3 regions of the Mesorhizobium sp. M1322 genome follow, and region 2 is predicted to be linked to each of the others. Evidence: riboswitches for the same ligand, from Rfam matches in the RefSeq annotation. Region 2 holds a riboswitch; each other region holds the start of a gene.
The links. Region 2 has a riboswitch for cobalamin ahead of metE (5-methyltetrahydropteroyltriglutamate--homocysteine S-methyltransferase). Riboswitches for the same ligand answer to the same signal wherever they lie in the genome.

Region 1 (5,816 bases), on a different contig from region 2:
AGCAGCACAGACGGATCGACCTTACCCTGCGAGGTCGGTACGATCTTGACGGCGCGCGCGGTGTGCTCGCCGATGATGGCATTGGCGCGGGCTGAGCCAGCGGCGTCCATCAAGTCGCTCTTCGACAATATGATCAGGTCGGCGCAGGCGAGCTGGTCCTCGAACACCTCCTCGACCGGATCGTCGTGGTCGAGCGTCTCGTCCTGCGCGCGCTGCGCCTGCAGGGCGTCCATGTCGTTGGCGACGCGGCCATCAGCCAGCGCCGGTCCGTCGACCACAGCGATGACGCCGTCGACCGTCACCCGGCTCTTCACCGACGGCCACTGGAAGGCCTGGACCAGCGGCTTCGGCAAAGCGAGGCCGGAAGTTTCGATCAGGATATGATCGACCTTTGGCGTCAGTGAAAGGATTTGATCCAGCGCCGGGACGAAGTCGTCTGCGACGGTGCAGCAGATGCAGCCATTGGCCAGCTCGACGATGTTTTCCTCGGGGCAGGTGTCGATGCCGCAGCCCTTCAGAATCTCGCCGTCGATGCCGATGTCGCCGAACTCATTGACGATGATGGCCAGCCGCTTGCCCCCGGCGTTTTCGAGCAGATGGCGGATCAGCGTCGTCTTGCCGGCGCCGAGAAAACCGGTGACGACGGTGCAGGGCACGCGGGAGACGTTAGCGGACGACTCTGGGGCGGTCATATCTGGTCCTTCAAAAGGTCGAGGGGAGGGATGCGGGCGACGAGGCCGCGCTTCAGGCAATCGGGGCGGCCGCGCCATGGAATGAGGCCGTCCTTCGAGGTGGCGAAGAGCTTTGCGCCAGCTACGAGATCGGCGCCGCTTGTCGCGGTCAGGTCGCCGAAGACATAGCTCCAGCAGCCGTCGCGCAGGATCGCGGCGCTCAGCCGGCGCTTGCAGTTGCCGAGGCATTCGACGGTGCGGATACGGATATTTTCGCCTGATACAGCGCGGCGCGTGTCTTCGGCAAGCAGTTCGCCGGCGCGGGGATGGGCGTCGGAGCCGGTCTCATCGCGGCAGGAGGCGCAGACGATCACGGTGACGCCGGCCAAGGCTTCACTATCGCCGAACAATGCGCCCGCTGTCTCAGCCGAAAAACTGCTGTCGCGTTCCAAATCAGGCTCCTTGCCCGGAAAACCCGCCAGGCGATCGGATTCTTATGTCCTGACGGCAGGTCTCCTGGCTCGCGGGTCATCGCCTTGGTGCCGCCTTCCCGGGAACGTCCCAGTGGTTTTCGGCCTTGGCTCGTCGCTTACAGTTGCGGGGACAGCCGCGGATTTGAAATCGGAATTTCGCACCGCATTCCCTCTTGGCTCCTCCCTTTGCCGAGAGGAGACCGTCTGAAGCGGATTTAGGCTTGTGGAGGCAGTCGTGTCAACGCACGTCTACGGCGCGGCGATATTGGCGAGAGCCGAACCAAGATCCCCCGCAGGCGTCACCTCGATGCGTTCCAGCCCGAGCCAGCCCTGCATCAGCTTCAACTCCTCGAAGAGTTCGGCGGCGGTTTGCGGCGGGGCGCCGGGCTCGGCATAGGCGGCATGGACACGCAGCACGCTTGCAGGCCGGTCTGCTTTGAGGTCGATGCGTGCCACGATCCTGTCGCCGAGCAGGAACGGCAGCACATAATAGCCGTATTGGCGTTTTTCGGCCGGGGTGTAGATCTCGATGCGATAGCGGAAGTCGAACAGTCTTTCCGTGCGCGCTCGCTCGAAGACGACCGGATCGAACGGCGCAAGCAAGGCGCGCGCCTCGATCTTGCGCGGAAAACGGGCGTCCTTGTGAAGATAGGCAGGCTTGTCCCAGCCTTCGACGCGAACCGGCAAAAGGTCGCCTGCCTCGACCAGTTCCTCAATGCGGCCCTTGATGTCGGCGGGAGAAAGACGGAAATAGTCGCGCAGGTCGCCCGCTGTCGCGACGCCGTGGGCGCGGGCGGAGATGCGCAGCAATTCGCGGTGCGCATCCTCAGGGGAGGGCACCGGCAGGGCAAGTATCGCCGGTGGCAGCACGCGCTCCGGCAGATCGTAGAGCCGCTCGAAGCCACGACGCGACGCCGTGGTGATGCGGCCGGCCCAGAACAGCCATTCGAAAGCGTGCTTGGCATCGCTCCAACCCCACCAGCCGCCCGAGCCTTTCTGGCCTTCCAGGGCGGAAGCGGCGATCGGGCCGCGTTGAACGACCTCGCGATAAATGTCTTCAATGTAAGCGGCGCGTTCGCGGCCCCACTTGGCCAGGCCGTTATACATTTCCTCGCCGCGCTCGGCCCGCTCCATGCGCCAGCGCATCAGTGGATAGGTCTCGACCGGCAGAAAGGAGGCCTCATGCGCCCAATATTCGAAGACTTTGCGCTTGCGCGTCACGGCGGCGTTGTCGAGCAGCGCAAGCGGGTAGGGGCCAAGCCGCGAATAGAGCGGCATATAATGGGCGCGCACCACCGCACTGACGGAATCGATCTGCAGCAGGCCGGTACGCCCAAGCACACGGGCCAGATGGCGGCGATCAGGCGTGCTGTTAGGGCGAGGATCGGCAAACCCCTGTGCGGCAAGCGCGATGCGCCGGGCCATGGCGAGCGAGATTTTTTCCTTCATGCAGACGGCACTCTGTTGGCGTTCGGCCAAAGGTTGGGACGATGATTCCGGCCATGCTAGCAGGGTTTTGGCGGCATCTATGTCAGGAGAGAAAAGTGGAGTAAAGTGAAGGAAATCAAACAGGAGCAGATCGGACCAGTTTATCCGCATATGCCGTCCAGCACCGTGTTTTGAACAAGGTTTGACTTGCTTCGCCGAAAGCGCTGCGCTAACCCTCGCCGCGTTGCAGCATAGAGCCTCCTAAAACGGTTCAGTGGTTAAACTGTCACGCTTCCGCAAGTGGGTCCGGTGCTGTAATCAGAGTGGATTGGCCGCCAACGGAAAGCTGCAGCATGAACGCATTGTTGAGTTCGTACCTGCCCATCGTCCTGTTCATCGGCGTGGCGCTGGTTGTCGGCCTGGCGCTGCTTGCCGCACCCTTCCTGGTGGCCTACCGCAACCCAGATCCGGAAAAGCTTTCCGCCTATGAATGCGGCTTCAACTCGTTCGACGACGCCCGCATGAAGTTCGACATCCGCTTCTATCTGGTGTCGATCCTGTTCATCATCTTCGATCTGGAAGTGGCCTTCCTGTTTCCGTGGGCAGTGTCTTTCAGCCAGATCGGCATGCTCGGATTCTGGTCGATGATGGTGTTTCTGGCGGTGCTGACCATCGGCTTTGCCTATGAATGGAAGAAAGGAGCGCTGGAATGGGATTGAGCGACAATTCCGGCACGCTCGTCGCGCCGAAGCCGAAGGGCATTCTCGATCCCAGCACCGGAAAGCCGGTGGGGGCGAATGATCCATTCTTCCTCGAGATCAACAACGAACTGGCCGACAAGGGTTTTCTCGTCACCTCAACCGAGGCGCTGATCACCTGGGCCCGCAGCGGCTCGCTGATGTTCATGACTTTCGGTCTCGCCTGCTGCGCGGTCGAAATGATCCACACCTCGATGCCGCGCTATGACTCGGAGAGGTTCGGTGTTGCTCCTCGCGCGTCTCCGCGCCAGTCCGACATCATGATCGTCGCCGGTACGCTGACCAACAAGATGGCGCCGGCGCTGCGCAAGGTCTACGATCAGATGCCGGAGCCGCGCTACGTCATCTCGATGGGCTCCTGCGCCAATGGCGGCGGCTACTATCACTATTCCTATTCGGTGGTGCGCGGCTGCGATCGCGTCGTGCCCGTCGACATCTACGTGCCCGGCTGTCCGCCGAGTGCGGAAGCGCTGCTCTACGGCATCCTTCTGTTGCAAAAGAAGATCCGCCGCACCGGCACGATCGAGCGGTGAGCGGGATGATGAGCCTGAATGAACTCTCGACCTATCTCGGCGAGAAGCTGAGCGGCCGGATCGGCGATGCGGTGTTTGCCTATGGCGAACTCACCATCTCGGTCGAGCCGCACGATCTGATCGAGGTGGTGAGCTTCCTGCGCGACGATCCAAAATGCCAGTTCATCTCGATCATCGACGTCTGCGGCGCCGATTATCCATCGCGGGCCAAGCGCTTCGACGTCGTCTATCACCTGCTGTCGCCGAAGCAGAATATTCGCATACGCATCAAGGTCCAGGCCGACGAGGAGACGGTGGTGCCGTCGATCACCGGCGTTTATCCCGGCGCCGACTGGTTCGAACGCGAAACCTACGATCTCTATGGAGTGCTGTTTTCGGGCCATCCCGACCTGCGGCGGATTCTTACTGATTACGGCTTCGAGGGTCATCCGCTGCGCAAGGATTTCCCGCTGACCGGTTTCGTCGAGGTGCGCTACGACGACGAGGCCAAGCGGGTCATCTACGAGCCGGTCGAGCTCAAGCAGGAATTCCGCAATTTCGATTTTCTCAGCCCTTGGGAGGGGACGGATTACGTCCTTCCAGGCGACGAGAAAGCCAAGACGAATTGAGACGCCAGAATGGCTGAGACCTCCGTCCGTAATTTTAACATCAACTTTGGACCTCAACACCCTGCAGCGCATGGTGTTTTGAGGCTGGTTCTTGAGTTGGACGGCGAAGTCGTCGATCGCGTCGATCCGCATATCGGGCTGTTGCATCGCGGCACTGAAAAGCTGATCGAAGCCAAAACCTATCTGCAGGCGGTGCCTTATCTCGACCGTCTCGATTACTGCGCGCCGATGAACCAGGAGCATGCCTTCGCGCTGGCCGCAGAGCGGCTGCTTGGGATCGAGGTGCCGAAGCGCGGCCAGCTGATCCGCGTGCTCTATTGCGAGATCGGCCGCATCATGTCGCACATTCTCAATGTGACGACGCAGGCGATGGATGTCGGCGCGCTGACGCCGCCTCTGTGGGGCTTCGTCGAGCGCGAAAAACTAATGGTGTTCTATGAGCGGGCCAGCGGCTCGCGCATGCATGCGGCCTATTTTCGGCCCGGCGGCGTCCACCAGGACCTGCCGCAGCAGCTGGTCGAGGATATCGGCAAGTGGATCGACCCATTCCTGAAATCGGTCGACGATCTCGACGCATTGCTCACCGGCAACCGCATCTTCAAGCAGCGCAATGTCGACATCGGCACCGTCTCGCTGGCCGACGCCTGGGCCTGGGGCTTTTCGGGCGTCATGGTGCGCGGCTCCGGCGTCGCCTGGGATCTGCGCAAATCGCAGCCTTACGAATGCTATGCCGAGATGGATTTCGACATTCCGATCGGCAAGAACGGCGACTGCTTCGACCGTTACCTCGTGCGCATGGAAGAAATGCGCCAGTCGGCGAAAATCATGCGCCAGTGCGTCGACCTGCTGCTCGGCAAGGAGGGCACGGGTCCGGTGTCGAACCTCGACGGCAAGGTGGTGCCGCCGAAGCGCGCCGCGATGAAGCGCTCGATGGAAGCGCTGATCCATCACTTCAAGCTATACACCGAAGGCTACCGCGTGCCGGCCGGCGAGGTCTATGCGGCGGTCGAAGCGCCGAAGGGCGAGTTCGGCGTCTACCTAGTCTCCGACGGCACCAACAAGCCTTACCGCTGCAAGCTGCGCGCGCCCGGCTTCGCCCATCTGCAAGCCATGGATTTCTTGTGCCGCGGCCACATGCTGGCCGACGTCACCGCCGTTCTCGGCTCCCTCGACATCGTGTTTGGTGAGGTCGATCGCTAAATGTCAGTCCGCCGTCTCGCAGAAGCCAGCCTCCAGCCAGCCGCCTTCGCCTTCAACCGGGCGAATGCGGCAGCGGCGAAGCAATGGATCAAGAAGTATCCGAAGGGCCGCGAGCAGTCCGCGATCATCCCCTTGCTGATGCTGG
Region 2 (5,816 bases):
AAGCCGGACAGCTGCTCGCCGAAATGCTGTACCATGTCGTTTCGTTCGAACTCACCGTGCACCAGCACGTCCAGCCCGATCTCTTCCTGCCAGCGAATTGCAGCCTCGATCTCCTTCTTCAGGAAGGTCTCGTAGTCGACATAGCTCAGCTGGCCCTTCGCATGAGCGGCCCGCGCCCTGCGTACCTGCGGCGTCTGCGGGAAGGACCCGATGGTCGTCGTCGGGAACGGCGGCAGCCCGAGCGTGCCGGCCTGGACTCTGGAGCGCTCGGCAAAAGCGCTCTCTCGTCGCTTCATGCTGTCGTCAATGCTGGCGATCCGCCCCTCAACCAGCGGGTCATGGATCTTCGTGGATGTCACGCGAGTGGCGGCAGCCTCGGCAGACGCTTTCAACGCGCCTGCCACCGCATCCCTGCCTTGGGACAGGGCCCGGGCAAGCAACACCAACTCGTCGGTCTTCTGGGCCGCGAAGGCGAGCCACGACCTGATCTCCGCGTCGAGTTCCGTCTCCATGCGGAGGTCGATCGGCACATGCAGCATCGAGCAAGAAGGCGCGATCTCGACGCGGTCCAAGGGCCAGCCGGCGACGATCGGTTTGATGCGGTCGAGAATGGCGGGCAGGTTCGCACGCCAGACGTTGCGGCCATCGATCAAGCCAAGCGAGAGCACCAGATCCTTCGGTGCGAGCCGACCCACCGTTTCCAGCTGCTCGGGAGCGCGCACGAGATCAATATGCAGCCCGGCCAGGGGCAGAGAAACCGCGGTTTCGAGATTGTCTCCCAGCGGCCCGAAATAGGTAGCCAGCATGATCTTCAGCTCGGGCGCGGCTTTCGACAGCTGGCCATAGGCGAATTCGAACGCAGCTCGTTCGTTCGGGTTCAGATCGAGGACAAGCGCTGGCTCATCGATCTGCACCCAGTCGGCTCCAGACAGCTTCAGCCTCTGCAGGAGTTGCTCGTAGACGGGCAGCAGCCGCGGCAGCAGCGCGATGGGATCGAATCCTTCGGCAGGCGATTTCGCCAGCTTGAGGAAGGTGATCGGTCCAAGGATGACTGGGCGTGTGTGAACGCCGAGAGCTTTAGCCTCGATGAAGTAGTCGACCGGTTTCGTCGACGAGAGGGCGAACGTCTGATCATCGTTGAGTTCCGGCACAATGTAGTGATAGTTGGTGTCAAACCACTTGGTCATTTCCATCGCGGTTACATCAGACCGATGAGCCGCCTGCTGGTGACCAGCGTGTCGACAATCCTCCGTCTGACCCTGGTTGCCCCGCGCCATTGCGAAGTAGATGTCAAGTGGAACCTCGCCGCTATTCCAGCCGTAACGGGATGGAACGGCGCCGACCATGGCTGCGGTGTCGAGCACATGGTCGTAGAGCGAGAAGTCGTTCGACGGGATTTTCGACACGCCGCGATCGTGCTGCTCCTCCCAGCTAGCGGCACGGAGCGCCTTCGCGGTCGTGAGAAGGTCGGCAGCGGACGATTTTCCGGACCAGTAGCTTTCAAGCGCGAATTTCAGTTCTCGCCGACGACCGAAGCGGGGCACGCCGAGCGTTGCTACAGGAATTTGCTGAGAGACAGTCATGCCAGACCCCGATGGTTGGGGCGTCGGTGACAAGGAAGGCGCTAGCAGGCCGGCACGAACGCCAGGCTGCAGCGGCCACCGAGACACCCCGCCCGTGGACGTAATTCGCCGTGGCAGGTCTCCTGGCTCGCGGGGTCGTAGCCTCTACCCGTCTTCCCAAGGCTATTCGCCTCAGTGACATGAGTGGGGTTGGCTCGCCGCTAACAGTTGCGGGGGCAGCGCCGGCATCGCACCGGCTTCCCTCTTAGCTCCGCTGCGGCAGCGCCGTACGGAGAACCACGACGCGGGAGACAATTACAGCAGTTCGCTTCTTTGTCAACGCCGCATAAAGAAATGTTTATGTCGTTATGTTAAATTTCCGTTGGCATATTCCAAAGGTCGCCTCGAAAGCGAAAACTGTGGAAGCCTTGAGCGGCCGGTAAATCAAAGCAACGACGCACGGCGCCCTTGTCCAGGAGGATAGGAGTCCGTCGGCTGCCGGCAGCAAACATACCGGCAAGCGCCGTGGTGCTGCTAGCGCATCATGCGAACCACCTCGGCGTCGAACTTCGGCTCCGAGGTTCCGACCGCTTCGTTGGTGATCTGCTCGCGACCATATTCGGCTCAATGGCGAGGCTGTTGCCCATGTGGAAGCTGTTGGCCGTGATGCCCTCGGGGATATGACACAACGATTTCGAGGGGAGCACACCGAGGCCAGGCGCAGCGGCGTGTTGCGAAGTGATCGAGGCCAATGTCTCGAACTGCTTGTTCGCAGCCCAGGCTCAAGGTAACCCGGCTCAAACCACCGGGCCAGCTCAAGTCCTGTCCAAATGAGGCCTGAGCGGCAAATCGTCGTGCACGCGCACGGTTTGGCGTTCGATCTTGTGATGCGTCTTGGGCGGACAATCGCCACGGTGCAGCGCGCAGAAGCGGTTCCCCAATGAAGCCGAGGGCGGTGAGGGCAAGCCAGCGCCACGGGCGGAGGGGGACTTGGACCTGTTTGCCCTGCTGGACCACAAGTTCGCGACACAGGGCCTCAAGGAGAAGACCAAGAGTGATTATGCGCGGGACCTCGCCAAATTCATCAAAAGCAGCGGGCAGTCAAAGTTCGGCGCCGATTGACATGGAGATAGCCATCGCGGCGGACCCCCAGGCGGACCGCAAGCCGGAATACAACCGGGTGCAGGCGGCCAAGCTCGTCCACAAGATGGCGTCGGGCACACACCGGCGATGGGAGAGCGGACCGTGGAGTGCAGGAAGTTCACGCCTATCCACGCTCCCGTGGACGTGTCCTGCGGCACATCGGCAGCGATATTGAGGAGGCAGTTGAGCTTCTGGTCGAGCACTCTTACCTGCCACTACCTACGCTTAACGTCATCTCGTATTGAAAACGCACCACGCAAGGTCGAGATGTAACATGCGCCCTTCGTGGATGGTTCTAAGCTTCCTCGGGCGCGGTCAATCTGTGATAACGGTCGCTTGGAACCTCCATCACCGCGACGCGATCAAGGTTGGCGTATCGCGCTCGGTAGTAACCTTCTTCCTCCACTTCGGCGAAACTACACTGGGGAACGTCAAAGGTCGCAGCTTCCAATCCGAAGAAAGTCGTAGCGGTTTCTTCATCCAAGAAGTTCCACTCATCTTCTCCGTCGTCATATGTGACGCGAACATAGGAGGCCATGCGCACGGCTTCCTGATCACCCATCTCTGCGATGATGGCATCGCATTCTTTCTTCAGCTTTCCTGAAACCTCACCCTTATCCCAGTCATCCAAAGCCCGATAGATTTCTGGATGATAATACTCTGGCATCTCCTCTACATCGTCACCGATAAGCTCAATGGTGCGGACATATTGCGGATTTATCAAGAGTATTTTGTTGTCAAGGCTCCAACAATACAGCCATGGCCTGCTTGTGTTATTTCTACGAAGATTATGAAGTTCCTTCAACTGACGTAAAATCGATTCACGCGCCTTTTCATCGATAGGATATTGGCGGCTGCCAACAGTCGTCTTGATTCTGAGCGTGCCGTATCGCGTTTCGGCATCGGCAATTGCAAACGGGCTCGTGCGCCACTCCTCGACATCAATCTTCCAGCCCAGCAGCTCCTCGACCGTGCATTTCAACGTGAGACAAAGGTCCTTGATCTGCTCGACGTTCAACTGCGTTTTGCCTGTTTCCCAACGGGCCACAGTCTGTTGCGTCGTTGCCATCTGCTCTGCCAAATCTTTTTGAGTCATGCCCAGTCGAACCCTAAGCTCTTTCATGTTCATAACTCACCTCGCGTGTTCAACACACGCATTGTGGATGAATTAATCTAACACGTCAAGCGTGTTCAAAAATCGCAGCATGTGTTTTTAGGGCGTCTTCGAGGCTCCGGCAGCCGTTCGTGACCACTTGCGCAAGACACAGGGCTGGTACACAGCACGAATGGGCGATCAAAAATTACTGCTGAAATTCAGATAATTATTGTGGGCGAGTCTGGATCTCTCTGATCGACACGATAGTCGACCATCACCATGATCGGACCGCTTCGTGGCCGCAGGTCAAGTTGCAGCGTCGGTTCGCTGAACTTGTTGGTCGGAATCCAGATTGAGCGTTTCAAAATCCGGCTGACGCAGAAGGATGCCCATCAGTCCCCCAATCACAAGAACCAGCTGGCGGACGAGCAAGGCTCCCGAAACACCTTGGACATCCGCCAGTTCGCCCCAAAGCCAGCTTCCCGCCGCCATGCCGCCGTATGTGGCCGTCTGATAGAGAGAGGGCGCGTCCAACCACCCACCGCGGCGCCGAAAGCTGCACTGTGACGTTAAACAGCGAGAATGATTGAATCCAGGCCGCACCGGCTGGCATGAGGTTGAGACAGCTCAGCCCAACGTGCTCGCTCCATGCCCGAAAGAAGCAGCTGATCGCCAATACAAAGAATGCACCGCGAATGACCCATTCGTTGGAGAGAACTTCTCGGACCCGCCCGATGAGGAGCGCGCCGCAAATCGCTCCCAGGCCGAAGAAGCCGAGCATCACGCCGTAGGTGACTGCGGTCCCTTTGATCTGTTCGCGAGCGACCAACGGCAGGAGAGCCAAAATAACAACGGCGGTGAGGCCGAAAATGAAACTCCGGCACATCACCTTGAGAAGGTTCGGCGACAAGAGCACGTAACGGAAGCCCGCCGCCATCGCACTGCCGAAAGCCTCCCGCGGCAGCGCTTGTCGTGCCCGTTCGGCTTTTCCATCGCAACAGCGCAGCGATCAGAGCGAAGTAGCAAAGGACGTTGAAGAGGAACGCGAAGGCCGCACCGGCTGTGGCCACGATTATGCCGCCAATCGCCGGCCCGATGCTGCGCATGAGATTGTAGCTCATGCCGTTGAGCGCAACCCCGCTTGGCAGGTGTTCGCGAGGCAGGATATCTCCCATGGAGGCTTGCCAAGAGGGATCGTGCAATGCCCAACCACAGCCGATTAGGAAGGTGAGACCCAGAAGGGTCCAGGGTGTCATTCCCCGCATAGGTCAGGAACGCCAGGAAGGCGGATACGCAGACCATCAGCAGTTGCGCAGTCAACATGATCCGGCGACGGTCAAACTTGTCCGCGAGCGCTCCCGCCGCGAGCGAGAAGATCATGTAGGGGAGGGTGGTCGATGACTGGACGAGCGCCACCATTCCATGGGAGGTGGCGATGCTCGTCATCAGCCAAGCTGCCGCCGCACCTTCCACTAGGGTGCCAAGGTTCGAAATGAGTGCAGCCGACCATAGCGAACGGAAGGTCTTGTGCTCAAAAGGAACGAGTGAAGATGTTCTCTTCGCCATTGTGGGAAGCCTCGGGATTGACCGCGGGGCTGGATTTGTTTCGCCTCACTCAACCATGGCCTCGCCGTACAAGCCAAGCTGCCACAGTGCGCGCCTGCTAACCCAGAAAACTTGGCGGCCTTACAGGCATGCGCAGGACGCGCGAAGCCGCTCAAATCCCCCAGATGGGTCAGCCATCGAAGACCGGCATCACTTGCCTGTTGAGCGGCTATACGATAATGCTCCGCGCTAAGCAGGAAGCGCCAAAAATTCGAGCGGCGACTTCATTCTCCTATTCAGGAAGGAACTATGAGGCGGCAGACGCGACCATTCACCGTGGAAGTCAAACAAAAGCGCAATTATCAAAAATCCGCACGTTCCATCTGGGGCAATTTCGACATCGCCGCGGCGATGGCCGAGACAACAAAGGAAGTCGAGCCGTTAAATCGTCAGCTTGTTGACTCTACTGT
Region 3 (5,816 bases), on a different contig from region 2:
TTCGCCTTGAGCGGCAGTCCCGCCACCATGAGCAGCACCGTATCGGACACTGCCGCGACTTGCTGGTTGAGCCGGCCGGCGGCATCGCGAAACCGGCGGGCGAGCGCATTGTCCGGCACGATGCCCTGGCCAACCTCGTTGGAAACCACAAACCACGGCCCGCGCGGTCGTGACAGCACATCCACCAGCCCTCGGCATTCAGCCTCAACGTCATCTTCGGCCAGCATATGGTTGGTCAGCCACAAAGTCAGGCAGTCGATCAGGACGGGCCGGTCGGCAGGCAGCGCCTCGATCGCGCCGACGAGATCGAGCGGCGCATCGATGGTCGTCCAGCCCTCGCTGCGCCGCGACCGGTGCAGCGCGATACGCTCGCGCATCTCGTTATCATAGGCTTGCGCCGTGGCGATATAGGCCCACGGCGCCGGATAAGCCGTCGCCAGCCTTTCGGCATGCGCGCTCTTTCCGGCGCGCGCACCGCCGATCACCATGGTCAGCCTCCCGCCGGGAGCAGCGGGATCAGGCAAAGCTGTCGCGCAGGCCGGTCGCGGTGCCGGTCAAGCGGCCACGCACCACGCCGACGACGGCGCCGAGCACCAGCCAGAACACCAGATTGGTCAGCGTCACCGCCACCACGAACTGGTGGTGCAGGCCTTCCGGGATCGGCGACTCGAACCTGTCGGGCTGCGGCGCGCCGACGATATGCGGCGTCACGATCAACATCACGGCAAGCAGCGCCAGCGGCAGCGACTTGCGGAAGGCAAGCAGGCCGAGACCGGCGGCCGTCGCCACCACCGTCGCCATCCACCAGATCTGGCGCTGGGTGAGATCGGCCGCCGGCATTGCCGGCAGTTCGGGCGGCAGGCCAAGATTCGGAGCCAACGTGAACACGGCAAAGCCGGCAAGGCCCCAGAACACGCCCTGACGCCAATTGCCGATGCCGCCGGCGAACTCCGAAGCGGCGACCAGGATCAGCGCAAGGCCGATGCCGGTGACGACATTGGCAACAACGTTGAAGGCGAAGCGCTCGAAGCCATCGGCCGGAGCCCAGCCTTCGTCTTCCGGAGCGGCAGCTTCAGCCTCTGCTGGCGCCGCGCTGGTCATGGCATTGGTATCCCCGGCTTTCGCGGCCGGCGTCACGGCATGGTCATGCGTGTGACCACCGCCGGCCTGTTCGTAAACTTCCGCCTTGAGGATCAGCGGCACCGTGGCGTAGGCCTGCATGCAGGCGAGAACGACGCCGGCCACGAGCCCTGCGATCGCCGCGATGAATACGACGTTGCGAAACAGTGTCATGATGTCAGCCCCTCGTCAGTGGCAGGGGAATGCCATCGAATGGCGATAGTCGTGAGCGGCATTGTGGACCGCATCGATATGCGACAAGCCGACAAAGCCCATCACGAAAATGCCGAGCAATGCAGCAAGCGCCAGCTGCACGAAGCGCGACTGCGAGGAGACGGAAGTGCCGAGCGAGACGGAAGCGGTATTCATGTCTTGTCCTTTCGCCCTCCACCCGAGGGCATAGAAGTCAGTTCTCCTGTCGCCGGCAGGTCTCCTGGCTCGCGGATCAGCGCCCTTCCCCACCTTCCCGAAGACAAATCTTCAGTGGCATATGGAGAGGACTACCGCACACAGTTGCGGGGGCAGCCACGGCATTGGGCAAATTTTGCCCTCACCGCATTCCCTTTAGAGCGCCGTGCGTCCGCATGGACGCACAAAGGACGCTCTAACACTTAGACTCTGCGCATGACCTTTCCGGAACCGATTCCGGTTCCGGGATCATGCGCGGTTCCAAAACGGAACCGACGACAGCTGCGACTATAGGCAGAATCGTCGCGCCCGGCAAACCAAATTCCGCCAGCTACCAGCGCGAATGCGTCGTATCGGCAGATCAGCCGGCCGGTCCCGCGATTGACAATTTTCGCGGCCGGGTGTCGGCTGGCGCACCACAGGAAGTCGGTCATGCAACCCAGCCCGAGCAAGCGCGATTCCTATAACGGTTTGACGCGACTTGAACCGACGCTGCCGTCATCGGCCTACTGGGACATCGAGGCATATCAGCGCGATCTCGACGCCATCTGGTATCGAAGCTGGCTGCTCGTCTGCCGCGAGGCCGACCTCGCCCAGCCGCTGGCGTTCAGGACGTTCCGTGTCGGCACGCAGGAGACCGTCGTGCTGCGCGACGAGACCGGCGTGCTTCGCGCCTTCCACAACACCTGCCGGCACCGCGGCTCGCAGCTTTGCCAGGAGAGCGAAGGACGGCTGAAGGCGCGGCTCATCACCTGCCCCTATCACGCCTGGTCCTATTCACTGCGCGGCGATCTCGTGCGCGTGCCGTCGAAATCGCTGCCTGAAGGCTTCGACAAGGCCGATCATCCACTCTACCGCGTGGCGCTTTCGGTATGGCGCGGTTTCGTCTTCGTCAATCTCAGGGAAGACGCCGCCGGTTCGGCCGAGACATCGTTCGATCCCACATCCGGCAATCTCGCCAATTGGCCGCTGGAAACACTGGTCACCAGCCATGTGCTGCGCAAGGTGATGAACTGTAACTGGAAGATCTTCTGGGAGAATTTCAACGAGTGCCTGCATTGCCCGGGTGTCCACAAGGACCTGTCCAGGCTGGTGCCGATCTATGGCCGCGGCCTGATGGGGCGGCACGACGACCCCGAATGGGCCCGTCACGCCGACAATGACGCGCCGGAGTTTTCCGGCGGCCTGCGGGCCGGAGCCGAGACATGGTCGCGCGACGGGCGCGTCCATGGCCCGGCCTTTTCCGACCTGACTTCAGTCGAGCGTTCCGCCGGGCAGACCTATGCCACCAACCTGCCGTCGATGTTCATCGTCGGCCATGTCGACTATGTCAGAACCGTGCGGCTGGTGCCGCTTGGACCGGAGCAGACCGAACTGACCGCCGAATGGCTTTTTTCTCCCGAAGCGCTCGCCGACCCGACGGCGGATATCGACAACATCGTCGCTTTCGGCAGCCAAGTGCTGGAGGAAGACGCCGATATCTGCGAGATCAACCAGAAAGGCCTGCGCTCGATGCGCCACAAGGCCGGCGTGCTGATGCCCGAGGAATATGAATTGCTTCGCTTCCACAACTGGGTACGCGAGCGGCATGCAACGCTTTCACCCAAGCCCTGAACATCAAAGGGATTTGGCCCGCCTTCTTTTGTCCGGGGCAACCATGATAGTCGTCTTGCGGTGCTGAATCAGATTGCGAGACCATGAGCATTTCTACGCCGACCGTTCAGGACCGATCCAAGCGCATCATCGCCATCGACGTCGCCCGCGGCATCGCTTTGCTTGCCATGGCGAGCTACCATTTCACCTGGGATCTCGAATTCTTCGGCTACACCGATCCCGGCCTGACCGCCTTCGGCTGGTGGAAATTCTACGCGCGCTGTATCGCTTCGACCTTCCTGTTCCTGGTCGGCGTCAGCCTGTTCCTCGCCCATGGCAAACTGATCCGCTGGAACGGCTTCTGGAAACGCTTCGCCATGGTCGCCGGGGCGGCGCTCGCCATATCGGCTGCCACAAGGTTTGCCACGCCGGACAGTTTTATCTTCTTCGGTATCCTGCACGAGATCGCGCTCGCCAGCCTGCTCGGCCTGGCTTTTCTGCGGCTGCCGGCGCTGCTGATGCTTGTTGTCGCAGCTTTCGTCATCACCGCGCCGCTCTACCTCAGGTCCGAGATCTTTGACGATCCGACCCTGTGGTGGGTCGGCCTGTCGGCAACCAACCCGCGCTCCAACGACTATGTCCCGCTGTTTCCATGGTTCGGCGCCGTGCTTGTGGGTATCGCGGCGGCAAAACTCGCCTCCGCTTCCGGCGTGCTGACGCGGCTGGCGGGCCTGACGCCCGGCCGCTGGACCAACCCGCTGGTCTTTATCGGCCGGCACAGCCTCGCCTTCTATCTGATCCACCAGCCGGTGCTGATCGGCTCGGTCTGGCTGCTTTCGCAAGTGGTGCCGGCACCCGTCGAGACCAGGCAGGTCACCTTCTTGAAAGAATGCCAGACATCGTGCGAGCAATCGCGCGACACGGGGTTCTGCTCCAGCTATTGTGTGTGCATGCTCGATACGCTCGAGGGCGAGGCCACGCTTGATCGGCTCTACCGCAACGACCAGGCTGCGGAATGGAAGGCACATCTCGACGAGCTCGCCGGCGCCTGCACTGCCAAAGCCGACAGCACATTGATGGAGGGAGGAGCACAATGACCGACCATCAACTGAAACCGGGGCAGCCGAAACCGGGGCTCATACCATGGCCGCCGCTTATCTATGTTGCGGCCATAGCCATCAGCATCGCGCTTGGCTTGTTCTATCCGCTGCCGTGGATCGGCGGCCTTTTCGGCGACATCCTGTTCGCGGCCGGCTGGGTGGCATTGTTCGGCGTCGTCGCGCTCTGGTTCACGGCGATCCGCACCATGATCCGGGCAAAGACGGCGCTCCACCCAAACGCCGTGCCGGATCACCTGGTAACATCAGGCCCCTTCGCCGTCAGCCGCAACCCGATATATCTGGCCAACACGCTGTTGCTGATCGGCGTGGCCCTTATCTCGGGGATCGTATGGTTCCTGCCGCTGGCGATCATCGCCGCCTTCGCAACGCAGAAAATGGCGATCGAGGGCGAGGAAAAAGTTCTGACGGCGAAATTCGGCAAGAAATACCGAGACTACGCGAAAAGGGTGCGGCGCTGGATTTGAGGCGTGCGGCAAGGCCTGTTTCAGAATTCGCTCTGGCGAGTCAGATAGCGTGTTTTTCGAGAACCGGAGCGGAGCGTACATTTGAGTACGTGAGCACCGGAAGCGCAGAAAACCACGATAGCTGGCCGCCAGAGTAGAATTATCAAAAAGGCCGCTCAGGTGTTGACGCCGAGCTCCACCAACCGCTCGACACAGGATTCCTCGGCCTGGTCGAGCTCGGCCAAGGTCTCTTCGAGGTCGCGGCGCTTCTGGCGCAGATCCTCGCGCTTTTCCTCGATGCGCTTGATCATCAGGTTGAGCTGACCGACCTCCCCAGGCGGCTCCTTGTACATCTGGATGATCTCGCGGATTTCGTTGATCGAAAAGCCGAGCCTCTTGCCGCGCATGATCTGGCGGATGAGATGCCGGTCCGACGGGCGAAACAGCCGCGTACGGCCGCGACGTACCGGCTGCACCAGCCCCTCGTCCTCGTAGAAGCGCAGCGTCCGCGTCGAAACATCGAATTCGCGGGTCAGTTCGGTGATCGAATAATATTCCCGCATCATCACTCCATGTCCGGCCACGCTGCGAGTTCCAACCATGCGGCCTCGCAATCGTCCAGACGGGTGTCAGAATCGGCCGATAGGCAGTTCCAAAATCTCGCATGGCATTTACGTAAAAGTCAATTGAGAGGGTCGCTCAGCGCACGCCGAACCACCATGTGGCGAGGCCGAGAAAGGCAAAGAAGCCCACGACGTCGGTGACCGTCGTGACGAAAACGGCCGAAGCCACGGCCGGGTCGATCTTGAACCGGTCGAGCAGCAACGGGATCAGGATGCCGGCAAGTGCGGCGACGAACATGTTGATGATCATCGCCGCCGCGATGATGCCGCCCAAATTGGGATCGCGGAACCAGGCGGCCGCGACGATGCCGATCAGGATGGCGAAGATGATGCCGTTGATGAAGCCCACCCCCATCTCGCGGCGGATGATGCGGCCGGCATTGTAGATGTCGAGGTCCCTCGTCGCCAGCGCCCGCACCGTGACCGTCATGGTCTGCGAGCCGGCATTGCCGCCCATGCCGGCGACGATCGGCATCAGCACAGCCAGCGCCACGATGTGCTCGATCGTG

Region 1: linked by a shared signal. The riboswitch ahead of NKH12_RS17145 (DUF1636 family protein) and the one ahead of metE (5-methyltetrahydropteroyltriglutamate--homocysteine S-methyltransferase) in region 2 are both predicted to bind cobalamin.
Region 3: linked by a shared signal. The riboswitch ahead of NKH12_RS17330 (CbtB domain-containing protein) and the one ahead of metE (5-methyltetrahydropteroyltriglutamate--homocysteine S-methyltransferase) in region 2 are both predicted to bind cobalamin.

The regions. Positions count from the first base shown of each region.
Region 1 is NZ_JAMYLP010000043.1:976-6,791, forward strand. Features, by position in the region: gene cobW (cobalamin biosynthesis protein CobW) at 1-692, opposite strand, end outside; gene NKH12_RS17145 (DUF1636 family protein) at 689-1,123, opposite strand; cobalamin riboswitch at 1,161-1,364, opposite strand; gene NKH12_RS17150 (winged helix-turn-helix domain-containing protein) at 1,394-2,593, opposite strand; gene NKH12_RS17155 (NADH-quinone oxidoreductase subunit A) at 2,926-3,291, shown strand; gene NKH12_RS17160 (NuoB/complex I 20 kDa subunit family protein) at 3,282-3,863, shown strand; gene NKH12_RS17165 (NADH-quinone oxidoreductase subunit C) at 3,869-4,471, shown strand; gene NKH12_RS17170 (NADH-quinone oxidoreductase subunit D) at 4,481-5,671, shown strand; gene NKH12_RS17175 (NADH-quinone oxidoreductase subunit E) at 5,672-5,816, shown strand, end outside.
Region 2 is NZ_JAMYLP010000014.1:25,888-31,703, reverse strand. Features, by position in the region: gene metE (5-methyltetrahydropteroyltriglutamate--homocysteine S-methyltransferase) at 1-1,583, opposite strand, end outside; cobalamin riboswitch at 1,679-1,879, opposite strand; gene NKH12_RS08060 (hypothetical protein) at 2,553-2,684, shown strand; gene NKH12_RS08055 (helix-turn-helix transcriptional regulator) at 3,001-3,834, opposite strand; partial or broken gene NKH12_RS08050 (MFS transporter) at 4,047-5,367, opposite strand; gene NKH12_RS08045 (transposase) at 5,656-5,816, shown strand, end outside.
Region 3 is NZ_JAMYLP010000043.1:37,337-43,152, reverse strand. Features, by position in the region: gene cobU (bifunctional adenosylcobinamide kinase/adenosylcobinamide-phosphate guanylyltransferase) at 1-488, opposite strand, end outside; gene NKH12_RS17335 (CbtA family protein) at 517-1,293, opposite strand; gene NKH12_RS17330 (CbtB domain-containing protein) at 1,309-1,488, opposite strand; cobalamin riboswitch at 1,526-1,727, opposite strand; gene NKH12_RS17325 (aromatic ring-hydroxylating oxygenase subunit alpha) at 1,960-3,141, shown strand; gene NKH12_RS17320 (acetyltransferase domain-containing protein) at 3,225-4,217, shown strand; gene NKH12_RS17315 (methyltransferase family protein) at 4,214-4,705, shown strand; gene NKH12_RS17310 (MerR family transcriptional regulator) at 4,861-5,247, opposite strand; gene mgtE (magnesium transporter) at 5,384-5,816, opposite strand, start outside.